DNA from 2 places in the Exiguobacterium sp. ERU653 genome. Region 2 is predicted to be linked to the other one. Evidence: a T-box and tRNA genes for the amino acid it is inferred to sense, from the RefSeq annotation. Region 2 holds a T-box; the other holds one or more tRNA genes.
The links. A T-box is a leader RNA that pairs with one kind of tRNA and senses whether it is charged. The one in region 2 lies ahead of KNO95_RS01065 (valine--tRNA ligase), so its partner is inferred to be a tRNA-Val.
Positions count from the first base shown of each region.

Region 1: it encodes a tRNA-Val, which carries the amino acid that the T-box ahead of KNO95_RS01065 (valine--tRNA ligase) is inferred to sense. The anticodon was not compared.

Region 1 covers NZ_JACSKV010000003.1:118,373-129,857, forward strand. Annotated here, with positions in the region: gene KNO95_RS12085 (GNAT family N-acetyltransferase) at 4-579, opposite strand; gene KNO95_RS12090 (sugar nucleotide-binding protein) at 680-1,429, shown strand; gene KNO95_RS12095 (cytochrome P450) at 1,484-2,722, opposite strand; gene KNO95_RS12100 (potassium channel family protein) at 2,810-3,175, shown strand; gene KNO95_RS12105 (alanine/glycine:cation symporter family protein) at 3,193-4,482, opposite strand; gene yidD (membrane protein insertion efficiency factor YidD) at 4,675-4,944, opposite strand; gene KNO95_RS12115 (pyrroline-5-carboxylate reductase family protein) at 5,137-5,925, shown strand; gene KNO95_RS12120 (FeoA family protein) at 6,071-6,307, shown strand; gene feoB (ferrous iron transport protein B) at 6,304-8,280, shown strand; gene KNO95_RS12130 (FeoB-associated Cys-rich membrane protein) at 8,292-8,510, shown strand; gene KNO95_RS12135 (DUF554 domain-containing protein) at 8,534-9,229, opposite strand; tRNA gene KNO95_RS12140 (tRNA-Val) at 9,377-9,449, opposite strand; gene KNO95_RS12145 (GNAT family N-acetyltransferase) at 9,535-10,092, opposite strand; gene KNO95_RS12150 (DMT family transporter) at 10,164-10,478, opposite strand; gene KNO95_RS12155 (DMT family transporter) at 10,475-10,819, opposite strand; gene KNO95_RS12160 (TetR/AcrR family transcriptional regulator) at 10,812-11,393, opposite strand.
Region 2 covers NZ_JACSKV010000001.1:196,123-207,607, reverse strand. Annotated here, with positions in the region: gene KNO95_RS01090 (DUF5057 domain-containing protein) at 1-1,076, opposite strand, end outside; gene KNO95_RS01085 (bifunctional folylpolyglutamate synthase/dihydrofolate synthase) at 1,142-2,371, opposite strand; gene KNO95_RS01080 (protein adenylyltransferase SelO) at 2,481-3,917, shown strand; gene KNO95_RS01075 (ASCH domain-containing protein) at 4,010-4,465, shown strand; gene KNO95_RS01070 (hypothetical protein) at 4,546-5,277, opposite strand; gene KNO95_RS01065 (valine--tRNA ligase) at 5,372-8,023, opposite strand; T-box leader at 8,083-8,304, opposite strand; gene hemL (glutamate-1-semialdehyde 2,1-aminomutase) at 8,352-9,656, opposite strand; gene hemB (porphobilinogen synthase) at 9,653-10,633, opposite strand; gene KNO95_RS01050 (uroporphyrinogen-III synthase) at 10,630-11,262, opposite strand; gene hemC (hydroxymethylbilane synthase) at 11,288-11,485, opposite strand, start outside.

The DNA of each region.
Region 1 (11,485 bases), on a different contig from region 2:
CTTTTAGACTGAGAAAGGAGGCGAGTTGATTTCTTTTTTCATATAGTCAAATTTCGCCCCGGAAATATTGATTTCTTTTTCTTTTTGGAATCCGAGACGTGTATATAAGCGATGCGCCGCAACATTTTCTTGGTCCACATTCAATGTGACTGCTGGAACACGATGCTCTTCCGCGACTGTACAAATATGTTCGATTAACTTCGTCCCAATTCCTTGTCCTCCAAACGCCTCTGCGACAGCGAGTGAGTCGATGTACTGAACGTGCCCTTCCGTTTCAACGTCCAACTCTTCCTCACTTCCACGTGCCTTCAACCATTCTCGAATCGGACGATCTAGCTCCTCTGCTTCGTCTCCACGGTACGAAATGATTATCCCGGCCACTTCACCTTCCACATCGACCACCCAAATATTTTTGTGACTCAAGCGATTTTTCGGATGCTCCACCCAACCCGCAAGACGTTCCAAGACTTCACTTGTATTTTTTGACGCTGTTAACGTGTACGCAATCTCATGAATTGCTTGATACATGAGTGGTGCAATCTGTTTACTGTCTTGTTTCGTTGCTTGTCGAATATTCATGATTGATCCCTCCACCCTCTAGTCTAGCATAGCCGCACAAAACGATTGTTTGTCCACACTCGTTTTGTGGCATCATATAGAGTGAAAGGGGCGAATCAAAATGAAAGCAATCATTACTGGAATGAACGGTACTGTAGCACCAGTCGTCGCCGATACGTTACAGCGCCATGGAATTGAAGGAGTTGCGTGGGACCGTGAACGTGTGTCAACGACGAATGAAGAGGAGATGCGACGATTTATCGATAGCATCCGTCCTGATTATTTTTTACATATCGGTATGGGTGCAGTGGAATGGGCCGAGACACTCGCTCGATTATGTGCAGAGAAAAATATTCCGTTTCTGTTCACGAGTACCGTCTCCATTTTTTCAGACGATGTAACCGGACCAATTACACCGGACACCTCACCAGATGCGGAAGATGACTATGGGCGGTATAAGCGTGATTGTGAACGTGCGATTGTTCGCGTCAATCCAGGTGCACAAATCGTCCGTCTCGGATGGCAAATCGGAGAAGAGGCCGGATCGAATAATATGATGGACTACTTTACAAACGAGATGAAACAACGAGGTGTCATTCAAGCGAGTGAGCATTGGTATCCATCTTGCTCATTTTTACCGGATACAGCAGACGCTTTATTCGAAATTTTGACAAAACGTGGTCCTGGAATCTATCAATTAAACGGCAACGCGAACTATTCCTTGTACGACATTGCGGTAGGGTTAAAAGAACTTCACGATGCGGATTGGCAAATCGAAAGTACAGATGAACCGAAACGAGACAATCGGATGATTGATTCATCTGTATCCATTCGTCCGATTTCAAAACGCTTGAATCTGCAAACCAAATAAATCCTATACGACAAAACCCGCCTGCTCGATGATCAAGAGCAGGCGGGTTCTTAATTAGATTCGTTTCACATCGGCCAATCGCAGTTTACTTTTCGGAAGACTCGGCATATCCACAAAGCTATAACTCAAGTCTTGAGGAGGAACCGTGTAGGAAAACTCCTCTGTAAACAGTTCGATGACTTGTTCTAGTACTGCAATCGTTACATGTTCTCCAGCACAACGATGTCCAAAGTCCACATCTCCCCCACCTTGTGGGATAAAGTTGAACGGACTCTCTTTCCAGCCCTTAAAGCGAGAGGGATCAAACCGATCAGGCTCTGTCCAAATGGATGAGTCATGGTTCGTTCCATACAAGTCTAATAGCGTGAGCGTGCCTTCGGAAAACGTATATCCGTTCCATTCAAAGTCCGATTTGACACGAGCTGCCGCTACAGGGAAGAATGGATAGAACCGTCTCACTTCTTGGACGAACTCGGTTTTTGTAAGCATACCTTGCCTCACTTGTTCCGTCTCGTTCGGGAACTGATGTAATGCCAGGACAGTAAAGAGAATATAGACAGAGATTGCGACAGTCGGGCGTAGAATATTTAACACTTCAACAGCCACGACTTCTTCAGGCAACAATTCGCCTGACTCGTCTCGATGCCATGAAAACTCATAAAGTGCCGTCTGTTCGTTCGGCAGTAATCGGTTCGTCCGTACTTCTTTTACCATTTGACGAATCCAAGATTCAGCCGAAGCCCTCGCTTTGCGCCCTTGCAAATAGGTTGGCCCAAGGGACGTGCCGGATTCGAATAATAATCTCATCTCGTCTGTTCGTCTTACTACTTCTTCTGGCGCAAGCGGAACCCCAGCCCACTCACATACTGCCTTCATCAACACCTGTTGAGACACATCATATAAGACGACTTCCTCTTCGTTTTGTTCGATTTGTTTCCACTCGCGATGCGTCAATCGGAGCAATCGATCAATATTCTCTTTCGTCATCAGTGACATGAACATGTGTTTTCGATGCGTATGCGCCGCTCCATCTAATGTTTGGACACCATCTTCCCCAAATAACGTTTTAAGGAGACGTTTCGGCGCCGCGTCTTGACGCATAAATTTGTTGGCATCATAAAACACCTCTGCAGCCTCTTCACCCCCAACACAAATCACACGTTCCCCGAGTAAACGAGTCTCAAAGATGTCTGATTGAAAACTTTTGCGTCGATTGGCGACGAACAAATACCCCTCTCGTAAAAAATCGACACTGTGGTCGATTCCTTCTTGTTTCGGTATGACTTTCCCCATTCAACTCACCCTTTCTCTTTTTTCGAACTATAGAGGATGTTCCCGTGTTGTTAGCGAACAAACCTAATATCGAAAGGAGCGAGTGACATGTTACCATTCTTACTGACACTACGACGAATCGTTCGCGGAATTTGGCGCGGGCTTCGCGATCCTGAGTTTCAGGTCCTGTTCAGTCTCGCCTTCCTCACAGTCCTATCTGGTACACTTTTTTACACCCGATTCGAGGCGATGCGTTGGTTGGATGCACTTTACTTCAGTGTCATCACCCTGACAACCATCGGATATGGTGATTTCGCACCTCAGACCGACATCGGAAAAATATTCACAATCGGATATGTATTAACCGGGGTCGGTATTATGGTCGGCTTTATCACAAAAGTGTTTGACCATTTACAAAAAGCACGACTCGATGAATTGGAAGCAAAACAAAAGACGCCACCCTCTGATTCGTGAGGATGGCGTCTATATGTTTAGGATACTTTTCGATTTTCAATCTCAAGCTGTTGATTAAATCGCTTCGTCTCGGCGATGACGACGCCCGACAAGAACAAGAGACCAATTAAGTTCGGGATGGCCATCAAGCCGTTAAAGACGTCGGATAACGCCCATACCAAGTTCAAGTTGGTCGTCATCGCACCGAGTCCGGCGACGAGGACGAAAGCAATCCGATATGGAAGAATCGACTTTTGCCCAAACAAGTAGTGGATGGAACGTTCTCCGTAATACGACCAACCGAGCACGGTCGAATAGGCGAATAAGACGAGTCCGATCGTGACAATGTAGCCACCCGCCGGACCGAGGAACAATTCAAATGTAGCGGAAGTCAATTCGACCCCTTCAAGTCCTGTCCCGATTTGCCCACCCATGACGAGCGTCAAACCGGTCACCGAACAGACAACAAGCGTGTCTAAGAAGACTTGCGTCATTGAGACGAGCGCCTGACGACCCGGCATATCCGTCTTCGCCGCAGCCGCTGCGATCGGAGCAGAACCAAGACCCGCTTCGTTCGAGAAGACACCACGCGCGACACCATATCGAATGGCCGCCCCGATAGCTCCCCCACCGATTGCTTCCGCACTGAACGTACTGCTAAAAATGAGTGCGAGCGCATCCGGAATAAGCGAGTAGTTCATGAACATGATCAATAAGCCGCTGCCTAAGTAAAATACAATCATGACAGGAACAAAATAACTCACAACTTTCCCGATTGAACGTACGCCCCCGAGAATGACCGCACCTGTAAAAATCATAATGAGAATTCCTGATATGTAGAGTGGTACATCGAATGTTGTTTTTAGTGCCAACGCAACCGAGTTCGTCTGGACCCCGTTTCCAATCCCGAACGCCGCAATCGAAGCGAATGCTGCAAACGCCACCGCTAACCAACGTTGATTCAATCCTCGTTCAAGATAATACATCGGCCCACCGGCCATCTGACCGCGTTCATCGGTCACCCTGTATTTGACGGCAAGTACTGCTTCTGCGTACTTTGTCGCCATTCCAAAGAATCCAGATACCCACATCCAAACAATGGCGCCCGGTCCTCCTAACACGACTGCTGTCGAGACACCAACGATATTCCCCGTACCGACGGTCGCCGCAAGAGCGGTCATGAGTGCTTGGAAGTGACTGATATCCCCTTTAGAAGATTGATCTTGATTTTTCGAAAACGCCAGTTTCAATGCATACGGTAACTTAGTGATTTGAATCCCACCTAAACGCACCGTCAAGTATATGCCTGTCCCCACAAGCAAGATCAAGAGCGGTGGTCCTCATACGAAATTGGATGCTGTACTCACCCAATCACTAAATGATTGCTCCATCATACTGTATCCCCTTCCCCGAAAAATAGTGTACACTTCTATTTTTTCAGAATACTTAGAACAATGCAAAAGTATTGTGATAAAACAACGGATAAACAACATCCCTGTATATATAACAGCGAGACGAACTTAATCGTCTCGCTGTGATTCTGGTTTCTCTCGTTGCAAAGGTGCTTTCCAATCAAATGTATCCGGTACATAATCAAGCCCACCCGGATGAAACGGTTGACATCGGATGAGTCGGCGTGCTGTTAAGTAGCTCCCTTTGACAGCCCCATGTTTTTCAATCGCTTCAATTCCGTAATGCGAACAGCTCGGATAAAATCGACATGTCGGTGGCTTCAACGGTGAGATAAAACGCTGGTATCCTTGAATTCCTTTAACTAGTACACGTTTCACGTGATTTCGCCTCACTCTTTTGAATTAGTGCCATCATAGCGCGATTTGAATCGTTTGTCATGTTCATCGCTTCATGTGTCAGATTGTTTTCCATCTCCTTACAAATGAGCGAGATAGGCGATATTCGAGAGCAAGTTTGTTATGATAGTCAACATAACTATTGACCGAATCGAAAAGAAGAGGTGACGAATCATGAATCAATTATTAATGGTCGGTGCAGGATCGATGAGTGAGGCGCTCGTTCGCGGGTGGATCGAATCGGGAGTCGAACCGACACACATCACAATGACAAACCGAAGTGACCGGGAACGTTTGCACTTCCTACAAGATGAACTCGGTGTTCAAATCGTCGAGGACGAAAACGTCAACGACTATGACATCGTTGTATTAGCGATGCAACCAGATGGCGTCATTCCGTACGTAGAATCGAAAGAATGGAAGACCCCACTACTCGTCTCGGTCGCGGCACACATCGAACCGAGCCAATTAGAAGAAGCTTCAGGGCTTCCTGCCGTATGCGCGATGCCAAACACACCTGTCGCGTATCGCAGCGGGATGACGGGACTATGGTTTGGTCCAGAAACGGATGATACCGACCGCGATCAAGCGACTTCTCTCTTTGAACGTGTCGGTCGAACGGCCGTCACCGATGCGAAGACGATGTCCGCCTTTATGGCCGCTGCAGGTTGTAGTCCAGCCTTCTTCTATGAAATCGTCGGTGCGATGACCCCTGTCTTGACGGATGTCGGATACGATGAACAGACGGCGCGACAAATTGTCGCTCAGGCGATGAAAGGTTCTGCAGAGTTACTGTCACACGAAACACGTGAGACAAATGAATTGATTGCCGACGTGGCTGCCCCAGGCGGACCGACCGATCGAGGTGTCGGTGTACTTCGCAAACGTGACCTTGCCGACGTCATGTCGTCAGCTTTGCGTGAGAGCGCCAAAGAAAATCATGAAACGATTGAAGAAGCGTAAACGATACTCGTTTACGCTTTTTTATGTTCATTCGATCTTATTATTTATAAAATATAACTTTTTACATGAACAATATTTCACTTTCACCTTGAACATGATAAGATAACGAATGAGAATCGTTATCAAAAGATAGGGAAGGTTACTTATGAGTCTATTACGACATGTCGCGTTGAATCAAACCGTCATTCTATCTGATTTGACTAAAATTGATGATCGCTTGCGCCGGCGAATGATTTCTCTTGGTTTTTATGAGGGATGCTCGGTACGTGTGAAGCGCAGAGCTATTTTTTCAGGACCGCTAACCATTGAACAAGTCGATCATCAACAAATTATCGCCATCCGAAGATCAGATGCCGAAAAAATCGGGGTGATTGTACCATGAGTCAACGTATCGCATTGATTGGCAATCCAAATACAGGTAAAACTTCATTGTTTAATCGATTAACAGGTTCATTCGCACATGTCGGCAACTGGGCCGGGGTTACAATCGAACAAAAAATCGGTCAGTTACATGGGAAGGTCGGACAATTAATCGATTTGCCCGGGGTTTATGATTTAGATCCGCTCTCGGCAGATGAAGCGATTGTTTCCCGTTTTTTATTGCATGAACCGTTTGACGGGATGATCAATATTGTCGATGCCTCACAATTAGAACGCAACTTACAACTTACTTTGCAACTTCTAGAGATGGGACGTCCGCTTCAAATCGGTTTAAACATGGTCGACGTCGCAGAAAGCCGTGGGATGCATGTCCATCTCGATAAATTAAAAACACTTCTTCAAGTAGATGTGTTTCCGATTACGGCACGAACAGGTGATGGTTGTGACGTCTTACTCTCATCGATTCAAATGGAAAAACGTCAACCGTTCGAATTAAACTATGGGCCAGAGACCGAAGAAGCGATTGCACGCATCCTTCGAGAGGTAGGTCTATCGAGAACGGATCGATGGATTGCAATTCAATATTTAGCAGGTAACCGGATTGTCGTTGACCATTTGGAAGCATCATCTCCAGACATTGTCGCCATCCGTAAAGATCTCGAAGCGACACTCGGACGTTTTGCACATGCCCATATCACCGAACGTCGTCGCGATTGGGCGAAACAAATCCGACATCAAGTCATTGAAAATCAACGTATGCAAGAAGTGACGATGACGGATCGTATCGATGCGGTTGTGACACATCCTATCTTAGGTCTGCCCATCTTTTTCGGGGTACTCTATGCGCTATTCCATGTGACGTTTAATTGGATTGGCGCACCCTTTTCCGATTTATTAGACGGATTGTTGTCTGGCCCCATCACATCAGGAACCTTTTGGATATTGGATGCTTTAGGTGCCTCGTCATTCATTCAAGCACTTCTCGTAGACGGTGTCATCGCAGGTGTCGGAGGGATATTAGTCTTTGTCCCACAAATCTTTGTCCTCTTTTTCTTCATCTCATTTTTAGAGGACTCGGGATATATGGCGCGGGTCGCCATCGTGATGGACCGTTTCATGCAACTCGTCGGACTGAACGGAAAAAGTTTTATCCCGATGATTATCGGATTTGGCTGCAACGTTCCTGGAATCATGGCAGCTCGAACGGTCGAAGAGGAGAGAGAACGCCTCGTCACAATCTTCATCTCACCATTCATGTCATGTTCGGCCCGGCTTCCGATTTACGCTGTGTTTGCAGCTAGTTTCTTCTCAGCTCATCAAGCTCTCGTTGTGTTATCGCTTTATATGCTAGGCATTTTCCTCGCCTTGATTGCTGCAAAACTATTTACGAAAGCATTAGCTGCCGAAGATCAGACGAGCTTATTCATCGTAGAGCAACCCCCATACCGCGTCCCCCAAGGACTCACTCTATGGCGCAGCACTTGGCAAAAAGCCAAAGGATTCGTTCGCAAAGCCGGTACTTTTATTTTTGGAGGCTCTGTATTTATCTGGCTCCTTGCGTATTCAGGCCCGGGCGGTTTTGATGTGCCCATGAACGATAGTTTTCTAGCTATGATTGGTGGGGCAATCGCCACTTTGCTCATTCCTCTCGGATTCGGTACTTGGCAAGCCGGCGCGTCGCTCATTACCGGCTTCTTAGCAAAGGAAGTAGTCGTTTCCACTATGGCGATTATCTATGCCGTTAGCGAATCTGATTTATCTGAGTCGTTATTGCCAGTCTTCACGCCACTCAGCGCGTATAGTTTCATGGCCTTCGTCTTGCTATACGTACCTTGTTTAGCGACGGTCGCTGTCATACGTCGTGAAGTCGGGAGTGCCAAACTCACATGGTTCACCAGTTTATATGGCTTAGGGGTTGCCTATGTGGTATCGCTTGTCATTTATCAAGTCGGTCGTCTGTTCGGATTTGCGTAAGGAGGAACACCATGCCATTCTTTGACTTACTTATCGGATCTGTTGTCTTTGGATATGCCGCCTTCTCCCTTTACCGCTACACGCAGAAAGCAAAGGGTGGAAAATGTGCAACATGTGAGATTGAGCCTACATGTACAACGGCATGTGATGCTGCAGATTGGGATAAAATCATTGCGGAGGCTCTTCAGAAAGACCCTTCCGCTTTCAATTCAAATACAAAAAAAGACTGAATTCCGATTCAGTCTTTTTTTGATTACAGTATATGTATGACGGAGACAATCATCGCGACCACCAAAATTCCTGGCAATAAGTTGGCCACGCGAATTTTAGTGATACCTACCAAGTTCAAGCCGATTGCCACAATCATCACGCCACCGGTCGCTGTCATTTCTAAAATAAAGCTATCCATGAGCGACTCTGGAATAAACTTCATGATTTGAATAGCGAGAAGGGCAATTCCGCCTTGGTACAACAAGACAGGAACAGCTGAGAACATGACGCCAATCCCGAGCGTCGAACTTAACACGAGGGCCGTAAATCCATCAATCAATCCTTTTGTATATAAGACGTCATGATCACCGCGTAACCCACTATCGAGCGCGCCAATGATGGCCATTGCTCCGATAACAAAGATGAGCGTTGCAGTTACGAATCCTTCTGCCACACTAGATTGACTCCCAAGGCGCCGCTCAAGGCGATAACCGACTTCATTCAATAATTCATCTAATTTCCACCATTCCCCGAGCGCAGACCCGACGACAAGACTCCCGATGACAATCAAGAAGTTTTCACTTTTCATCCCCATTTGAATGCCAAGTAAGATAACTGCAAGTCCGATCGCGGTCGTCACTGTTTCTTTCATACGCTCTGGAATGCGGTGAAATAAGAGACCTAACAATGCACCGATGATGATTAATCCGGCATTGACGAGGGTTCCCGTTAGCACCATTTTACATTCCCCCTCTCTTATGTATTGAAAGGAATATACCAATTGCTTTCGTTCATTGTCAATTCACAAAAAAAGCCACTTCTCGCAAGAAGTGGCATCGCGGAAACCCACGTTCCTATGGGTTTCGCATCGGGTTTGGCACCCAAGTGATTCTGACTGGGCTCGAACCAGCGACCTCTACCCTGTCAAGGTAGCGCTCTCCCAGCTGAGCTACAGAATCAGGTCGTGTCCTCTCTTAAGGACACTATTAATATATCAAGAAACTATTGAGTTGGCAACTACTTTTTTATATTTTTTATATTTTTTTATCGCGACATGTGCTGACGGTTGATGTGTCGGCAAAGACGTTCCAAGTCACCAGCATAGACAGATACGAGCATGTCCTTGTACAACGTGTCTCGATCCCAGTGAAGACCATTCGCTTTGGCGACACGCTGAGATGGAACGTTTTCTGGATGAATGAGCGAAATGATTTCCTTTTCTCCTTCGGTGAAAGCATACTGCATCAAACGCGCAGCCGCTTCTCGTCCGTACCCCATATGCCAATGCTTAGGTGACAGCCAATAGCCGACTTCTAATTCGATTTTGCCATCTAATTCATGTAATAACGTACCGGCATGACCAATCGGTTCATCGTTTTCAAACGTCATGAGCTTCAATAGACCTGTTTGTCGACCAGTTTCATAACGGGCCAGTTGACGTTCGAACCATTCAATCGTCTGTTCATCTGTATACGGTCTTCCGTCCGGACTGATGAAGCGCATCACCCGAGGATCTTGGAGAAGCGATTTGACAAAATAAAAATCGGAGATCGTATACGGTTCAAACCGCAAACGTTCGGATTGCAACTCAACAAGATGCATCGTTTTCCGCCCCTTTCTTTCATCTCATAATCTGAACTATTCAATTCCCGTTTTCAGCTTGTTTTAATCCATTACGCTACAACTTTTAAGCCGACCACACTGCCGATAATCATCGTCAAATAAAAGATTCGCCAACGACTTGTCGATTCATCTAAATAGAGCATTCCTAAAATGACACCACCCGCTGCCCCGATACCGACCCAGATGGAATAGGCCAAACTAAGGGGAATGACTTCAAGTGACTTCGACAACAAATAAAAACTGAGCGCAAACGATAAAATCGACAAGATTGACCATTTTAAAATTTGATAGCCTTTTGATTTCCCCATAAAGAAGACGGCCGTCATCTCAGCAATCCCTGCACTAATCAAAAATATCCAACTCATACTTCTTCTCCTCCTGTCACTTGTTTCAAGCCGATGATTCCGATGATCAACGTCGTCACAAGTAAGAGTTTCCATCCACTAAGCGCCTCGTCAAATAAAAGGGCGCCGACAATAACCGTTCCGACTGCTCCAATTCCAGTAAAGACGGCATAGCCCGTACCTGCAGGAAGAACTCGAAATGCTTTCGCCAATAAGCCGAAACTGACAATCAAGAGGGCAATCGTCCATAGCGTCGGAGTGAGAACTGTGAATCCTTCTGATAACTTCATCGTCGTAGCCCAAATGATTTCAAGCAATCCGGCAAACAAGAGTGACATCCAAGCAACGCTTTCCTTATTCATTCCAACCCACTCCTTTCTTGAAAATCCGGAACGCGGCTTGTTGCCTCATCTCCCGATCATCTTCAAACATAAATAAAGACAGCAAGGCGCCATCTAAAAAACAATAGTAGGCAGCATATAACTCTTCAAGCGGTTGGACCGGTAAATCCCCACGCTCCATCGCTAGACGGAATTGTTCTTTTTCAAAACGTTTTAATTCCGTTTCAACCTTTCCAATGACTTTCTCGATATAATCCCGAAATTCCGGAGGTGGTACGAGCAACATCCGTTTCGTCAACATCCATGTCTCGTGATCGCTGAAGAATGACGTGAGTGTACTAACAATCGAGTCAATCCGTTCTAAAGGTGGTCGTTCAACGGTGTTATCGCATGTTTTTTGCCACGCCTCTTCGTACCGATTCGCCATATCCGTCACGACTTGCTTAAACAGTTGCTCTTTCCCATCGATGTGGGCATACAACGAGGCCTTTCGGATTCCTACATCTTCTGCAACCGCTGCGAGCGACAGTCCTTCATATCCCTCACGGGCAAACCGTCTCCGAGCGGATTGCATAATCTTGTCTTTTGTATTCATGACTTTCACTCTCCTTCCACAACACTCTACCTAACGAACGGTAGGTAGTCAAACGAGGTGATTGTTTTTTGACTCATTTTTCCCCAAAATAC
Region 2 (11,485 bases):
GTTCCATTATTTAACGTGAATTGATATTGACCGTTACTGTCTGTCAGCATATTTGACAAGTAGTCAGAAATTTTTCCTTTACTCGCTGTTCCTGCAGTTAGTTGTAAGATGTTTGCTTCTACTTTTTGATCGATATAGAGGAACGTCCCCTTTTTATAATCTTTACGCCCGGTTACTGTATCTTTAGCAACAATCATCCAATTCTTCGGACCGGTATACGTAGGTCGAGATAATAGAAACTCGAGTTGATTCGTTGAATTTGCGACTACTTCTCTCACCTTATCTTCAGCATCAAAGCGATCGTTGTGATTAAAATCAATGTATAATTCTACAATCGTGCTTGAAGTTGGTGGGTTTACAAATTGATAGTTGAACTGAAACGGCTTTCGATCATTGTTTTTGATTTGTACCGTTTGATTCACAAGCGGTTGTTGATTATACGTCACGTCAACATTCGACAACAAGGGACGAATGCTCGATTGATTGACTAATTGATTGATCAGCGCCCCGTCCGTATCAAACTGTTTGACGTTGGCATACTCTTTGAATGCGGCTATTTTTTTTACATTTTCTCCACCGAGCAACAAATCTTTATGAAGGTATACCGGTAACCCTGTTTTTACGTAAAATTCTGTAATCTCATCGAACTTTAAATCTGTTAAATCATTTAAAATCGTCGTCGTATTATGTTCAGTATTACGATTCGATGTACTTTTTATTTTATTCACTTTATTAAGTGCTTCTTGATACTTTTCATTTTCACCAAGTGGGCTACTTGCCAATACAATCGCATCGTAAGCTCCATCCATCGGGAAACGAGTCGCATTGAATTGTTTAACCGTTAAAAAATCGATCTCTAACTTATTCAATGTATTCAAATCGTTTACTAATGTCTTTTTATACGAGTCAATCGCCGTTTCTAAAGCATCTTGAGTCAATACATTGCTTGCTGTATACGCATCTCTTAAATATAGTACTTTATATTTCGGTAATTCCTGCGCCTCTACAAACTTGCTTTGAGGGACGAACGAAAGTAGTAAAATGAAGATTATGGCAACATGCATGAGTTTACGCAATGTATAGTCCTCCCTATTTTTAGTCTTCACTACTAATTATCCCACCCACTTGAAAAAATATACATCTATTTCTTTGACATCAGGTAAATGTTTTCGCTTAAGAAGCGTCTCACTTCACTGATGAAATAAAGAGACCCGGTCACAATCAGCGTCTCGCTTGTCGGCGTCTCGATCCAATCGTGAAGCCACTGTTGCCATTCGATAAAGCGCGCCCCATCTTTCTCTAGTTGCGCTTTCGTTCTAGCACGCGGAAAGTCGAACGTCGTCTCATACACATCCCCGATTTGCTGAAGGGAACGAACCATCGTGTCGCGGTCCTTATCCTCTAAAATGGCGGTCAGTACGGTCACGTCTGTCTCTTGTTTAGCTTGTAAAACTAATGCCTCGATGCCTTCCTGATTATGTGCCCCATCTAAAATAATACGCGGTCGTTTTGATACGAGCTCATATCGTCCCGGGTGTTGCGCTCGCTCGAGACCCGATTGAATGGCTTCTTCCTTCCAACCGAGGTGACGTGCCACCGCCACGGCGCACGCCCCGTTATAGGTCTGATGATGCCCTGTCAATCCGAGCACGACAGGTGGCATGGCTTGATATGTCACGACTGTCTCTGCCCCGTCTTCAATCTTAGTCACGAGCGCACGTGCGTCATGAATTTGTGCATCTAAGGCCTCCCCTTTTTGATGCAACAACTCAATCAACTGATCCTTCTCGATACTATGGAACATCGGCACACCGCGTTTCATAATGCCGTACTTCTCCATCGCAATCTCTTCAAGCGTATCGCCGAGAATGCCTTGATGATCATGTCCAATCGACGTCACGACGGTCGCAAGTGGATGTGTCAACACATTGGTCGAATCGAGTCGTCCCCCAAGACCGACTTCCCAAATGATCACATCAGGACGTGTGTCATCAAAATAGCACCATGCCATCATCGTCAATAGCTCGAATTCCGTCAACGTCTCTGGCGCCTCGTTCGCACAGGCTTTGACACGGTTCGCCACGTCGACGAGCGCGTCTTCCGGAATCGGTTCCCCGTTCAACATGATCCGCTCCTCGAACTGAATGATATAAGGGGACGTAAATGTGCCGACGGATAAGCCGTTCTCCATCGCCATCGCCCGTAAAAACGCGACGGTCGACCCTTTTCCATTCGTCCCGGCCACATGGATGGATGGGCGTTCTTCTAACCCTAACTGCTCAATCATCCAGCTCATCCGTTCAAGACCTGGTTTGATCCCGAAGCGAAGCTGTCCACTCAACCAATCGAATACGTCTTGTCTCGTCTCCATCTTTCACACTCCTACTATTTACACTTCTGTTTCATCTTATCAAAATTTACGACAGCCGTTATGGAAAACAGTCTGTGCTATACTCGAAGCGAAGAAGGAGGCATGCGCCATGACAACTGACTGGAACTTCGAGGCGACGTACCTCGAACTACGTGACATCTTTTACGACCGTGGTCCCATCCATCCGGTCGACAACCCAACACTCGTCTTGTTTAACGATCCATTAGCCGCTTCACTCGGGCTTGATGCGCATACAGTCAAACAAGATATCGACTTACTCGCCGGCAACCGTCAAACCGAGACGTCGTTCTCTCAAGCATACGCCGGACACCAGTTCGGGAACTTGACGATGCTCGGGGACGGAAGGGCCCTCATGCTCGGCGAACACGTGACTCCGAACGGGAAGCGTGTCGATGTGCAATTGAAGGGCTCAGGACCGACGGAGTACTCTAGAGGTGGCGACGGACGGGCCGCACTCGGTCCAATGGTACGAGAGTTCATCATCAGCGAGGCGATGCATGCGCTCGGCATTCCGACGAACCGGGCGCTCGCCGTCGTTCAGACAGGAGAAGCCCTCATGCGACAAGGTCCAAAACACGGAGCCATCCTGACCCGGGTCGCCTCGAGTCACTTGCGTGTCGGGACGTTCCAATTCGCGGCAGGTGCCGGCTCCATTGATGACGTTATTTCACTAGCGGAGTTTGCAATCAAACGACACGACCCAGACTTGATGGATGCACCCGATCGCTACGAACAGTTTCTCGGACGCGTCGTCGAAAGACAGGCGAGACTGATCGCCAACTGGCAACTCGTCGGGTTCATTCATGGGGTGATGAATACGGACAATATGTTCATCAGTGGTGAGGGTCTCGATTACGGACCATGCGCATTCATGGATACGTACCACCCGGAGACGGTCTTCAGTTCGATTGACCGAGACGGACGGTACGCTTATGCGAATCAACCGTACATCGGGTCTTGGAACCTCGCCCGACTCGCGGAGACATTGCTGCCGCTCCTCGGGGAAACGAAAGAAGAAGCGGTCGATGTGGCGAACAAACAGCTCACCCGTTATACCGAGTTGTATAAAGAAGCGTACTTTACCGGACTCGCGCATAAGATTGGCCTATTCGTCCGAAAAGACGGTGACGATGCGCTAACGGATGAACTGCTTCGGTTGATGGTAGAGACGGAGTCAGATTATACGAATACGTTCCGCTCGTTGACGCTCGGTGAGAGTGAATCGCTCCCATTCGCAACTCTTGAAGACGGGAAGGCGTGGATTGATGCTTGGCAGAAACGTTTGAGTGAACAAGGTCTCCCGGACGAGGACGTCAGTCGAATCATGCGCCAATATAATCCGGCCATCATTCCCCGAAATCATCATGTTGAAAAAGCGATTCAAGCAGCAGAACGAGGTAACTTCGGTCCGACCGAGTCGCTACTCACGATTTTGCGTGACCCGTATAACTACGACCATCCGTCTGAATATGTGTCGGCAGGTCCACCACGAACGTATCCGTATCAAACTTTTTGTGGCACGTGAACCATTTCGCATTCGCGAGATGGTTTTTTTGAAACTTCTTTTTATTTCTTACGTAATATGGAGTGCTCTTAATTCGAAAGGAAATGATCATGATGAATGAAATGACACTCGCTTATTGGAATGAATATTGGAAAGATAGTGAAGAGCATCCGCCGACTGAAGTCGAAGCGTTTCAATTCGGAGATGATGCCGATACGCTAGCCGAACTGGTCGTCTCTGGAAAGAAAACCGCAACATGTTCCGCCCATATACTTTATGAGATAGAGAAGGAACTGCTTCCCTACGTCGGTCAGTACGCCATCGTTCTTGATGCAGCGGAACGACCGGTTGCCATCATTCAAACGACTGACGTCACAATTCAGCCGATGAATGAGGTATCCGAAGAGTTCGCCTTGGCTGAAGGGGAAGTGACGTATGCAGACTGGTGGGACATCCATGAGCGATTCTTTATCGAATTACTCGGTTCGTATCAATTATCTTTTTCGCCAAGTATGAAGCTTGTCTGTGAACGCTTTATTGTCGTGGACCGATTCAATGAAAAAGAGTGATCGAACGGGAAGATGACCTCGAGTGAAGAATAAATTTTTGATAAAGACCCGAACGTCACTCTTGACGCTCGGGCTGCTCTTTATTTCGAATTATGGAACGGGAATGATTCGGACGAAGGATCCGGTAGAGAGTCAACGAGTGTCCACAACTCTTCTTCCGAGACATTTCCCGTCACAAGAATCAGTTTGTCTTGGCTGATGTAGTATAATCCATTCCCACTTGGTTGGTTCAATCGATACCGCTCCGCCCCATCGGCATTCTGATTGATCGGCTCCCCATCCCCTACACTGAATGCGTCGGTCATCAAAATGGTGACCAGTTGCGTCTCATCATACAAAGTCCACAGTTTTACAGGTCGTTCACTATCATCAATTTCACTATCGATTATGTACATCGAATCTTGTGGGAGCGCCAAACCATGTTGTGTTTTTTCAGAAACTCCAACTATTCCAAAGTGCTTCATTCCACGCATGATCCATTCCCCGTCACGTGAATAGTGATATACCCCAAAGGAAGGCATTTGGTTCGGATGACCAATCGCGATCAATCCGATGTCTCCAACTTTTGCCTCATAGATGACATCCTTTGTTGCAAGGCGTCTTTCTGATCCATCCTTATATTGCAGCGTGATTTGATGTACCACCGCATCTGACAATGATTCGGTCCCTTTTGGTACGTCTTCAACTAGCGTCCCTATCCATTCACTCGTTTCAATTTCCTCTCCACCTGTCTCGACAAACTCCATCTCTTCTGGTGACGTACATCCAGTCAGCCCCAATACAAGAACACCTATTATCCCGATCCGTCTCATCTCATATCCCCTTTTCTATATCCACCTCTCCAAATTCTACCAAAACACAAAAAAACCTTCTTCAGAGAATTAATCTCCAAAGAAGGTCCATATCTTACTTACGCAACTCTTCCAAACGGGCGCGGACCGCGTCACGCTTGTCGAGGTAATCTTTTTCTTTTGCTTTTTCTTCGTCGATGACGTGAGCCGGTGCCTTGGCGATGAAGCCTTGGTTTCCGAGTTTCTTCTGCACGCGCTCCACTTCTTTCTCATACTTCGCCACTTCTTTTTCAAGACGGGCGATTTCTTCTTCGAAGTTGATCAAGTCTGCGAGCGGGATGAAGAGCTCCGCTCCTGTCATGATCGCTGACATCGACTTATCCGGAGCCGTGAGGCCACGTCCGATTTCAAGCTCTGTCGCGTTCGTGAACTTGCCGATCGTCATTTCGTTCGCGCTCAAGTAACCTTGTGTCGTATCGTCGCTCGTCGAGATGAAGAGCTGAATCGTTTTCGACATCGGTGCGTTCACTTCGGCACGGATGTTACGAACCGAACGGATGACGTTCATCACAGCTTCAAACGCTGGAACCGAATCCGCAAAGTGAAGGTCGTCACGACGTGTCGGGTAGCTTGCACGAACGATTGAATCGCCTTCGTGCGGCAAGTGCTGCCAGATTTCCTCTGTGAGGAACGGCATGAACGGGTGCATGAGACGCATGATCGAATCGAGCGTATGCGCGAGGACCGAACGTGTCGTGTGCTTCGCTGCTTCGTCCTCACCATAGAGCGTGAGTTTCGCCATCTCGATGTACCAGTTACAGAACTCTTCCCAGATGAAGTTGTACAGGTAACGACCGGCTTCACCAAACTCGTACTTGTCGACGAGGCGTGTCACTTGATCAATCGTGTCGTTCAAACGAGTCAAAATCCACTTGTCGGCAAGCGTCTTCTCGCCCGTGAGGTCGATGTCTTCCACTTTGAGTCCGTCCATGTTCATGAGGGCGAAACGGCTTGCGTTCCAAATCTTGTTCGAGAAGTTCCACGTCGACTCGATCTTCTCCCAATAGAAACGAAGGTCGTTCCCTGGTGTCGAACCTGTGAGGAGGAACCAGCGAAGTGAATCCGCTCCGTACTGGTCGATGACTTCCATCGGATCAACGCCGTTTCCGAGTGATTTCGACATTTTGCGCCCTTCCGAGTCACGGATGAGACCGTGGATGAGGACATCGTTGAACGGTTGCTTCCCTGTGAACTCGAGTGATTGGAAGATCATACGTGATACCCAGAAGAAGATGATGTCGTATCCCGTGACGAGTGCGCTCGTCGGGAAGTAACGGTTGAAGTCTGGTGCGTCCGTGTCCGGCCAGCCCATCGTTGAGAACGGCCAAAGTGCTGACGAGAACCATGTGTCGAGGACGTCTTCGTCTTGTGTCCAGTTCTCACTGTCCGCTGGCGCTTCTTTCCCTACATACACTTCGCCCGTTTCGTTATGGTACCAAGCCGGGATGCGGTGGCCCCACCAAAGTTGACGGCTGATACACCAGTCGCGGATGTTCTCCATCCAACGAAGGTACGTGCCTTCGAAGCGTTCTGGGACGAAGTTGACTTTCGTATCGTCGTTTCCTTGTGCTTCGAGTGCTGCTTTTGAGAGTGGCTCCATATCAACGAACCATTGTTTCGAAAGGTATGGCTCGATGACCGCGCCTGAACGCTCTGAGTGACCGACTGAGTGTGTGTGTGGCTCAATTTTCACGAGTGTACCGTCCGCCTCTAGGTCTTTGACGAGTTGCTTCCGGCATTCGAAGCGGTCAAGCCCTTCATAAATGCCTGCGTTCTCATTCATCTTCCCGCCTTCATCCATGACGAGGATGCGTGGAAGCTCGTGACGGTTTCCGATTTCAAAGTCGTTCGGGTCGTGGGCTGGTGTGATTTTCACGCAACCTGTACCGAACTCCATGTCGACGTAGTCGTCCGCAACGATCGGGATCTCACGGTTCATGACCGGAAGCATGATCGTCTTACCGATGAGGTGTGTGTAACGCTCATCTTTCGGGTTCACGGCAACCGCTGTATCCCCGAGCATCGTCTCAGGACGCGTCGTCGCGATCTCGATATGGCCTGAGCCGTCAGCGAGTGGATACTTCATGTGATAGAACGCACCCTCGACTTCTTGGTAAATAACCTCGATATCCGAAACGGCCGTCTTTTGAGCCGGGTCCCAGTTGACGATGTATTCGCCACGGTAGATCAAACCTTTTTCATAAAGACGGACGAATACTTCTTGAACGGCTTTTGAGAGCCCTTCGTCGAGTGTGAAACGTTCACGCGAGTAGTCGAGGCCGAGTCCAAGTTTTGACCATTGGTCGCGAATCGTCTTCGCGTACTCGTCTTTCCACTCCCACGTCTTCTCGAGGAACTTTTCACGTCCGAGGTCGTAACGCATGACGCCTTCTTCACGGAGCTTTTGCTCGACTTTCGCTTGTGTCGCGATCCCGGCATGGTCCATCCCTGGGAGCCAGAGCACGTCATAACCTTGCATACGCTTGAGGCGCGTCAACAAGTCTTGAAGCGTCGTGTCCCAAGCGTGACCGAGGTGAAGTTTCCCCGTAACGTTCGGTGGCGGGATGACGATCGTGTACGGTTGTTTCGAATCGTCCTCGTCTGCTTTAAATACATCGTTCTCTAACCAGTAATCGTACCATTTCGACTCCGTCGCACTTGGGTCGTACTTCGTCGGCATGGTGATTTCATTTGTCTCATGGGCCATGTGTAGCGCCTCCTCTATCTTATTGGTGAACACAAAAAACGGCTTCTCTCGTCCTATACGCTAAGGACGAAAGAAGCCGAACCTTCCGCGGTACCACCTTAGTTCGCCAACAAAGTGGCGCACTCAAAATCGAATAACGGTCGATGGACCGAACTTTCCTACTCCATTCAGAAAGTCAGCTCCGAGGCGACTTCCGCGTCCATCCCTCGCAACCTTTCACCAAGCGGTCACGTCTCTAAAAGGAATGAATGATGCGTACTACTCCTCATCAAAGCAATTCATCGTATCTGTTAAATAATTGTAGCGACAGAAACGTCAGCAGTCAAGATTAGAGTGAAAACTCTTCTTGAAGCTCCTTGAATGTCGCTTCGACCGCTGCGATCGTCTTCTCGATATCCTCATCCGTATGAGCAGTCGAGAGGAATAAGCCCTCGAACTGTGACGGTGGCAAGAATACGCCACGTGCTGCCATCTTCTGATAGTACGAGCGGAACATCTCAAGATTCGCCGATTTCGCTTTTTCGAAGTTCGTCACTTTCTCGTTCGTGAAGAAGAAACCAAACATCGAGCCGGCACGGTTCGTATCGTGCGGGATGTTGTATGTTTCACCAGCCTGCGTGAATCCTTCGGCGAGACGGTCTGCCTTACGCTCGAACTCGGCGTAATGCTCAGGTTTCAGTTGCGAGAGTGTCGTATAACCGGCAATCATCGCGAGTGGGTTACCCGAGAGCGTACCCGCTTGATAGATCGGACCTTGCGGTGCAATCTGTTCCATGATTTCACGTTTTCCGCCGTAAGCACCGACCGGAAGTCCGCCGCCGATGACCTTACCGAGACATGTGAGGTCCGGTGTGACGCCAAAGTAGCCTTGGGCACAATTATATCCGACTCGGAAGCCTGTCATGACCTCGTCAAAGATGAGGAGCGCGCCGTTTTGTTCCGTGATTTCACGGAGTCCTTCGAGGAACCCTGGTTGTGGTGGCACGAAGCCCATGTTCCCTGCTGCGGGTTCAACGATGACACCGGCGAGATCGTCACCGTACTTCTCAAAGACGACGCGGACTGCGTCCAAGTCATTGTAAGGAACGGTGAGTGTATGGCTTGCGAGTTCTTTCGGTACACCCGGTGAGTCCGGGAGACCAAGTGTCGCGACACCAGACCCTGCTTTAATGAGAAGTGAATCACCGTGTCCGTGGTAGCATCCTTCGAACTTCAAAATCTTTGTCTTTCCTGTATAGCCGCGTGCGAGACGAAGCGCCGCCATCGTCGCTTCCGTACCCGAGTTGACCATGCGGACCATCTCGATCGATGGGACGCGGTCGATGACGAGTTCTGCCATCTTCGTCTCAAGCTCGGTCGGCGTCCCGAACGTCCAGCCTTTTTCAGCTTGTTCTTGAATCGCTTTCGTGACGACCGGGTCACGGTGACCGAGGATGAGTGGCCCCCATGAGAGGACGTAATCGATATACTCGTTACCGTCGATGTCATAAACGCGTGAACCTTCACCGCGTTCAGCGAAAATCGGCGTCATGCCGACCGATTTGTAGGCACGGACCGGACTGTTGACACCGCCTGGCATGAGTGGACGGGCTTGTTCGAACGCTTCTTGTGAGCGCGTTTGGTTATATGTCATGCGTAGTCTCCTTCCAAATAGCGACAGACGTCTTTTGCGAAATACGTGACGATGAGGTCGGCACCGGCACGTTTGAATCCGACCATTGTCTCCATGACGATGCGTTCTTCGTCGACCCAGTCGTTCAGTGATGCAGCTTTAATCATCGCATACTCTCCACTCACGTTATACGCCACGATTGGCATATCGAGTGAGTCGCGCATGTCACGGATGATATCCATGAACGCGAGAGCCGGTTTGACGATCATGAAGTCGGCACCTTGCTCCACGTCCGATTGCGACTCGCGGAACGCCTCGCGACGGTTCGCCGGGTCCATCTGATAGCCTTTACGATCGCCTTCACCTGGAGCCGATTGGGCTGCGTCACGGAACGGTCCGTAATACGCAGACGCATATTTGACGCCATAGCTCATGATCGGGATATGGCTGAATCCGTTTTGGTCGAGACCTTCACGGATGGCTGCAACGAATCCGTCCATCATCGAACTTGGTGCGATGATATCGGCACCCGCCTGCGCTTGTGTGATTGCTGTCTGGACGTGAAGTGGAAGTGACGCGTCGTTATCGACGTCCCCGTCCTTCACGAGGCCACAGTGACCTGTCGACGTGTACTCACAGAGGCACGTATCGGCGATGACCGTGAGCTGTGGCGCCCACTCTTTCACTTTACGGATTGCTTCTTGGACGATGCCGTGGTCGTGATACGCTTCACTGCCTTCCGGGTCTTTATGTTCTGGTACACCGAACAAGAGCACGGATTGAAGACCGAGGTCGACGATTTCTTTAATTTCTTCTTCGAGTCGGTCAAGTGAATAATTGAAGACGCCAGGCATCGAGCTGACTTCACGTTTAATGTTAGTCCCTTCAATGATGAAGAGCGGGTAAATCAAATCTTCTTTTCGAACATGATTTTCACGTACGAGGGCACGCATCGACTTCGATGAGCGAAGACGACGGTGACGGTCAAACTGGTTCATGAAAAATCCTCCCCTACACACTGTATTAATGCATCCATAGTATAACATTCTGGCACTCGGACCGGTAATGTCGACACTTGTCGTACGGCACGCTCGGTCACTTCGCCAATGGCGTACCATGTCCCGTTAAAGTGGGACAGATGTGGCGTGAGCGCATCGACGGCCGACGGGCTCAAGACGAGCAGCGCCTTCACCGTCTCGAGTTGATGTTGTTGCACCGGTTTCAGTTGGACAGGGATTGTCTCGTAGACGACCCAGTCATATACATGAGGCAACATTGTCATATGGGACGTATTCGCCAAATTGCCGCGCGCGAACAAAACGATGTCATCCTTTGAGGCGACGTCACGCAACTGCTGAAAGAGTGCCTCACCGGTAAATGTTTCCGGCATGAGCGTGACAGTATAGCCTTCTGCTTCAAGTGCTCGTTTCGTCTTCTCTCCTACAGCGGCGACTTTCACGTCCCGCGTCAAATCTCGAAGTGCAGGTACCGCGTTTTGACTCGTGACGACGAGCCAGTCGAATCGTTCTAAGGGTGGTGGTACATGCGTTTCTCTCGTTTGAATAAGCGGGACATGATGAACGGAAAGACCGCTCGCCTCGAGCAGCGCCCGTTGCGAAGCGGTCATTCGTTTCGTTCCCGTGTACCAGAGGTCACTCATTGACCGAGGCGAGGATTTCGCGTCCGCCACGTTCAAGCAATTCTTCTGCGACGTCCATTCCGAGTGCAATCCCGTCCGTTGATGTTTTTGTCGTACGAAGCACTTCTTTTCCGTCCACTGATGCGATGAGACCTGTGAGCGTGACTTCGTCGCCATTGACTGTTGCAAAGCCACCGACCGGTACGTGACA